3 regions of the Jeongeupia sacculi genome follow, and region 3 is predicted to be linked to each of the others. Evidence: predicted binding sites of a transcription regulator. Region 3 holds the regulator's gene; each other region holds the start of a gene.
What was found. The regulator sigma-54, encoded in region 3, starts transcription at its own class of promoters, with help from an activator protein. The targets are predictions, from matches to a motif close to CTGGCACGCTTCATGCTT.

Region 1 (2,262 bases), 490 kb from region 3:
TTTTCTGGCAGAAGCACGGGGCTTGTTGCTGGCTTTGCAAGCGCGAACCGTTGCTACGCCATGACCGTGCCAATCGGCCTCGACCTCAGCCCGGAACAGTGGCAAATCATTTATCGTATTCTTGCCCAACACCTGCCCGATCGGAAGGTCTGCGTATTCGGTTCACGCGTGCGCGGCACGGCACGGCCATTTTCTGATCTTGATCTGGCTATCATGGGCGACGAGGCATTGCCGTTATCGGCGCTCGCGACACTGAACGAAGCATTCACCGAATCGCCGCTACCGTTCAAGGTAGATCTGCTCGACTGGGCCGATGCCAGCCCGCGCTTTCGGGATAGCATTCGCGCCGATCTGCTTCCGATCACTGATGAGATACCAGGTGATTAAACATCATGCCCGCCACTGCGCTGCGCGCATGGCCGGCCAAGCTTGCCGCAAATGGTGAGGACAGGTGCCGCAGAACGTCACATCGGGACGGTGGAAAGCAAAAAGGGCAGCTCCGAGGAGCTGCCCTTTTCACTTCAAGTGGTGCCGGAGATAGGAGTCGAACCTACGACCTTCGCATTACGAATGCGCTGCTCTACCAACTGAGCTACACCGGCTAAAACCGAAACTTGTGTTGAATCCTGTCCGGACGGGCTAGTGCCCCACCGCGGAAAGCCTTGCTGCGCTTGGCTTTCGTACTGTTGCTACCTACGGCATCGCAACAGCAACCGGCCGGATTATACGGAAAACCCGCCACGACACCAAGGGCCGAACGCAGAAATGTGCGGATTGCCGGAAGCTGGCACAGCCCTTGCTTATGTAGTTGGCACGCGGCAAGTGGCTGCGTTGGCCACCGAGCCTACCCACTCAAAGATGTTGGAGATGAGCAAAATGAAAAAGATGCAACAGGGCTTCACCCTGATCGAACTGATGATCGTTGTGGCGATCATCGGTATTCTTGCCGCCGTGGCGATTCCGCAGTATCAGAACTATACGATCCGCGCCAAGATGTCGAACGCGGTTTCGGCTGCCGAGCCGCTGAAGCTGGCAATGTCCGAGGCTTTTCAGGCCGATGGCACATTTCCGGCTGATGCTACCGCACTGACCGATAAGGGCACGACCTTTGCTGCGACCAACGAAGTCAGCGCTGCAACGATTACGGGTTCTGCTACGGAAGGTAAAATCGAATTGACCCTGAAAGCGTTGGGTACTGGCGTGGATGTGGGCGATAAAATTACCTTTATCGCGACTCCGGTTGAAGGCGAATCCAGTATTAAGTGGGTGGCCTCTACGGATTCAACAAACAAAGCTGCAGTCGAATATGTGAAAAAGATGAGTGCAGGTTCGGGTTCGGCTTCCGCCTCTGCGTCGTAACTTAATTTTTCTGTTAAAAGCCCTCCTGTTCAAGGAGGGCTTTTTCGTATTCTGGAGGGTGGCTTGGGGTCGATCACCGCTTCCCGGTATGCCGGCATCGTTGTGGCTGCCGTATTTGCCGTTGCCAACGTGGCGACATATTTGGCTTCTGATGCAACATCTAGCGAATTCCCACTATGGGCGCTCTCACTGTTTGTATTCCTGTTTTTTATTTCTGTGCTTGGCCGCTGGAAATACCTTGTGTGGGCTTTGGCGCCAGCACTATTACTTGCACCATTTGAGTTCCTCTACATCTGGCTATACCAAAAGCCAAGCTCGCCACATCTGTATGGAATTCTGGCCGAGAGCAATTTGGCGGAAACCATAGAGTTTTTGTCCCCTTTGGGCGGGTTCTTGGGCTTGGTCATCTGCATATGTTGGGTGTTCGGGGTGATCTGGTTATGTCGATGGGCGAGAGCATGGCCTGCTGTGAGCAAGAAGATGCGACTGATCTTGCTGCTGCTCAGCACCAGTGCGTTAGGCGGTGTGGCATTGGCGCATGAAGCAACCATGTTCCCCAAAAATTCCGATGCGGCTTCAGATGCACTGTCTGAAAAAACATCGAATGATGTGTTCTTGGATCTTAAAAGCACGTTCTTTCCCGGTATCTATATGAGGCTATTGAGCTACTTGGATGAGCGGAGAAACATGTTGCATGTGATTCACGAAAAATCTGGATTCAAATTCAATCCAAAATACATCGGCCCAGAAAAACAGATTGTTGTACTTATTATTGGTGAGTCAAGCCGGAAAGATAGGTGGTCTTTATATGGTTACCAACGAGCGACCAATCCGGAACTGGCCAAGATCAGGAATTTGGTGGCTCTTCGCGATATGGTCACGCCGTGGGATTCGACGAGAATG
Region 2 (2,262 bases), 1.2 Mb from region 3:
GAGGACGATGTCCTTGAACTCCTGCTCGCCGGCCAAAACCGGCGACAGCAGGATGCGGTTGTAGTTCGGGTGCGGCTCGGCACCGAAGACGCAGATGTCGTACAGATCGGGTGACAGCGTCAGCAGCTCCTCGACGGTGCGGATGCCGGCCATGCCGTTGCCGACGACGACGAGTTTTGGCTTTTTCATGTTGAATCACTCCTTAAACGCGGGCGGCTGCGACGGACCAGTCACTGCGCCACCGTTGCTTCACCCCGGCAAGGCTCATCCAGCCCAGTGCGGCAATGCAGGCGAACAACCACAGGCCGGTCGAATAATCGCCGGTCGCCTGCTTGATCGCGCCCAGGCTTGCCGCCAGTGCGAAGCCGCCGACGCCACCGGCCATGCCGATCAGCCCGGTCATGACGCCGATTTCCTTGCCGAAGCGTTGCGGCACCAGCTGGAACACCGCGCCGTTGCCGGCACCAAGGCAGAGCATCGCGGCGATGAACAACGTCACCGCCCCCGCCGAGCCACCAAGGCCGAAACCGGCGGCGGCGATCAGGCAGGCCGTTGCGGTGTAGACGACGAGCAGTGACTTGGTGCCGCCAACCTTGTCGGCCAGCACGCCGCCGATCGGGCGCATCACCGAACCGGCCAGCACGCAGGCGGCGGTGTACAAACCGGCCGTCTTGGCATCGAAGCCGAACTGATCGTGGAAGTAACCGGGCAAGGCGCTGGCAAAGCCTGCGAAACCGCCGAAGGTGATCGCGTAAAAGAACATGAACCACCACGCATCTTTCTCACCGAGCACGGCCAGGTAGTCGGCAAGCTTTTTCTTCGGCGCGGCACCCGGCGCATCCTTGGCATTGCGGGCATAGACCAGCAGCGTGATCACCAGCGGAATGCACGCCAGACCAAACACGTTCTGCCAGCCGAAGGCGACCGCCAGCATCGGCGCAAACAGCGCCGCAAGCACGGTGCCCGAGTTGCCGGCGCCGGCGATGCCCATTGCCGTGCCTTGATGCTCAGGCGGATACCAGCGCGATGCCAGCGGCAGCGCGACGGCGAACGACGCGCCGGCGACACCGAGGAACAGCCCCAGCGTCAGCGCGCCGGTCAGGGTCGAAAAACCGACCTGCCAGGCGGTGAGCAAGGCGACGATGACGATGAGCTGACCGATCAACCCGGCGCGCTTGGCGCCGATCCGGTCAACCAACACGCCCATGACCAGACGCAGGATCGCCCCGGCCAGAATCGGCGTCGCCACCATCAAGGCGCGCTGCTGGGTACTGAGGTTCAGATCGCCGGCAATCTGCACCTGCATCGGTCCGAGCAGATACCAGACCATGAAGCTGAGGTCGAAATAAAGGAAGGCGGAAAACAGCGTCGGCGTATGCCCGGCACGCCAGAAGGAACGGTTCATGACACTCTCCCAAGCTCGATGGCAAAACAAAAACGGCGTCCATCCGCACCGTGGGGTGCGAAGGGACGCCGTTGTCCTTGAAGCTGAAAACCGCCGTTGGCCTTCACTTCTGATTCAGTGAGCGGCACGCCGTTGTGCCGCTCACCTCATCTTCAGCAAAGGCCGTGCCAGATCACGGTTTTCATTCACGCTCGGGATTTGCTGGCTTTTCGGGTCATACCGCCCCGGCCTGGTGCACCGCATCGGTGCAATCGGCACGCCATGCGCACAGCATTTGCGCACTGCAACATCACCGATCGGCGCATCAGCGCCGCCCATCCGCCAAGGGCTAGGCGCGGATGTCGAAACCGTCGGCATAGCCCTGCGGGTCGCGACCGTCCCAGACCTTGCCGTCGATCAGCGTACTGCTGCGCATGGCGCTGGCGGGCTGCATCACCCCGAGGCTTGAGGCGGCTTCGTCGTACAGCGCGGTCTGGTTGATGCCGCGGGCGATGGCGAGCAGATCGATATCGCCCTGCAACAAACCCCAGCGCCGGTACTGGCTAAGGAACCACAGGCCGTCCGACAGATAGGGATAGTTGACGCTGCCGCCGCCAAAGAAACGCATCAAGGGTGCGGTATCGCCCAAGCGGCCGTAGTCACCCAACAGCCGGGGCATGATCAGCTGGCTGCCGCGGCCGACGTAGCCGGGGCCGGACAGCCAGCCGGCGGCTTCGCGGCGATGGCCCGGATCGTCAAGCCAGCGGCAGGCCTCGAGCAGCGTCATCGTCAGCGCCCGCGCGGCGTTCGGGCAACGGGTCACGAAGTCACGCCGGCACGCGAGTACTTTCTCCGGGTGGTCGGGCCAGATTTCGCCG
Region 3 (2,262 bases):
ATTACCGACCACAATGTGCGCGAAACGCTGGGGATCTGCGATCGTGCGTACATCATCTCCGAAGGCTCGGTGATGGCCTCGGGCTTGCCGAGCGAAATCATCGCCGATGAACAGGTACGCAGGGTTTATCTCGGTGAACATTTCCGGATGTAAGGCGGGCGCATGAAGCAATCGCTGCAACTTCGCCTTTCGCAACAGCTCAATCTGACGCCGCAGCTGCAGCAGTCGATCAAGCTGCTGCAGTTGTCGACGCTTGATTTCCAACAGGAGGTCGAGCGCTTCCTGGCCGAAAACCCGCTGCTTGAGCGCGGCGAAGACAATCACGCCTCAAGCGAAGGCGAAGGTAGTGCCGAAGCGCCGACCGAGAACAGCAGCAGCGACGATGCGCCGGCGAGCGAGTCGGCGTTCGACAACGACGACTGGGGCTGGGAAGGCAGTGGCGGCGGCGCGCGTGGCAGCGGTGATGACGACGATGATTTCGACCCCGCCAGCAACATCGCCCGCGAGCTGACCCTGCGCGAGCATCTGCTGGCGCAAGCCGGGCTGCTGCCGATTCCGTTGCGGGATCGCGCCGCGCTGACCTGGTTGATCGACGCGCTCGACGACGACGGCTTTCTGACCCAGCCGCTTGAGGAAATCCTCGCGCTGTTGCCGGCGGAACTTGCCGGCGAGTTCGAGTTCGAATCCGATGACCTTGCGATTGCCCTGGCGCGGCTCAAGCAGCTCGAACCGCTGGGCGTCGGCGCGAAAGATATGGCCGAGTCGCTGGCTTTGCAACTGGCGGTCTTGCCACTCTCTGACGCACGTCAACTTGCGTTGGGGATTGTGCGGGACAGCCTCGATTTGCTCGCGGCACGGGACTACACTAGGTTGAAACGTCGCCTGAAATGCGATGAAACGGAGCTGAAGGCAGCGCAAGCGCTGATCGTCAGCCTGAATCCGCGGCCAGGCGCGCAATGGAGCGACGAATCGTCGCATTATGTTGTCGCTGATGTACTGGTCAGCAAGCTCAAGGGGCAGTGGCGAGTGCGCTTGAACGACGCGGCCAGACCCAAGCTCAGGGTCAATCGGATGTACGCCGATATCCTGCAACGCAGTGATGGCGGTTCGATGGCCCGCGAGTTGCAGGAAGCCAAATGGCTGGTCAAGAGTGTCCAGCAGCGTTTCGACACCATCCTGCGCGTCGGTCAGGCGATCGTTGATAAGCAAAGCGCGTTCTTTGAACATGGTGAAATCGCGATGCGGCCCTTGGTGCTGCGCGATATTGCCTCCGAGCTTGATCTGCACGAATCCACCGTTTCGCGGGTGACCACCCAGAAGTACATGCTCACGCCGCGCGGAATTTTCGAGTACAAGTATTTCTTCGGCAGCCATGTCGAAACCGAAGCCGGCGGGGAAGCTTCCGCTACTGCGATCAAGGCGCAGATTCGCCAGCTGATCCAGCAAGAGGACAAGCAAAAGCCTTTATCGGATAGTGCCATCGCTGATGCGTTGGCGGGGCAAGGGGTCGTGGTTGCGCGACGAACCGTTGCCAAGTACAGGGAGGCGATGCAAATCTCTCCCGTCAATCTGCGCAAATGCCTGTAACGGCGATTTACCTGAAGGAGAAGACCTATGAACCTCAATATCAGCGGCCATCACCTCGAAGTGACTCCGGCGATTCGTGATTACATCACGAGTAAACTCGACCGAATCACACGCCATTTTGACGCGGTGATCGAAGTGGGCGTCGTCCTGTCGGTCGAACGCCTGCAGCAGAAAATTGAGGCAACCGTGCATGTGCCGGGTAAGGCGATCCACGTGGAGGCAATTGACGAAGACATGTATGCCGCGATCGACGCGCTGGCCGACAAGCTTGACCGGCAGGTCGTCAAGCACAAGGAAAAACGGAATGATCACGATGGCGAGAGCATCCGCCGTCAGGTCGTAGCGGAGGAGTAAGTGTCCTTTTCCTGCCAACGGGAACCCGATAAACGGGTTCCCGTTTTTATTTATGCGCCGGCTGACGATACAATGATGCGCTTCGACGTTCCTCCTGCTCATGGATTCTCGCAATGAGCCTGATTTCCAAAATTCTGCCGACGCAAAATGTCTTTCTCGACATGGACGTTGGCAGCAAAAAGCGCGTATTTGAACAAGTCGGCATTCTGTTCGAAAACAGTCACGGCATTGCCCGTAGTGTGATTTTCGATAGCCTGTTCGCGCGTGAAAAGCTCGGCTCGACCGGCCTCGGTCAGGGCGTGGCGATTCCTCACGGCCGGA

Region 1: the regulator sigma-54 is predicted to act here: its motif matches at 785-802, upstream of JLC71_RS12650 (pilin).
Region 2: the regulator sigma-54 is predicted to act here: its motif matches at 1,559-1,576, upstream of JLC71_RS04505 (nitrate/nitrite transporter).

The regions. Positions count from the first base shown of each region.
Region 1 is NZ_AP024094.1:2,649,734-2,651,995, reverse strand. Features, by position in the region: gene JLC71_RS12665 (HI0074 family nucleotidyltransferase substrate-binding subunit) at 1-64, shown strand, start outside; gene JLC71_RS12660 (nucleotidyltransferase family protein) at 61-387, shown strand; tRNA gene JLC71_RS12655 (tRNA-Thr) at 527-602, opposite strand; gene JLC71_RS12650 (pilin) at 877-1,359, shown strand; gene JLC71_RS12645 (phosphoethanolamine transferase) at 1,423-2,262, shown strand, end outside.
Region 2 is NZ_AP024094.1:953,619-955,880, reverse strand. Features, by position in the region: gene nirB (nitrite reductase large subunit NirB) at 1-189, opposite strand, end outside; gene JLC71_RS04505 (nitrate/nitrite transporter) at 203-1,405, opposite strand; gene JLC71_RS04500 (CmpA/NrtA family ABC transporter substrate-binding protein) at 1,734-2,262, opposite strand, start outside.
Region 3 is NZ_AP024094.1:3,140,896-3,143,157, forward strand. Features, by position in the region: gene lptB (LPS export ABC transporter ATP-binding protein) at 1-153, shown strand, start outside; gene JLC71_RS15170 (RNA polymerase factor sigma-54) at 163-1,587, shown strand; gene hpf (ribosome hibernation-promoting factor, HPF/YfiA family) at 1,615-1,941, shown strand; gene JLC71_RS15180 (PTS sugar transporter subunit IIA) at 2,055-2,262, shown strand, end outside.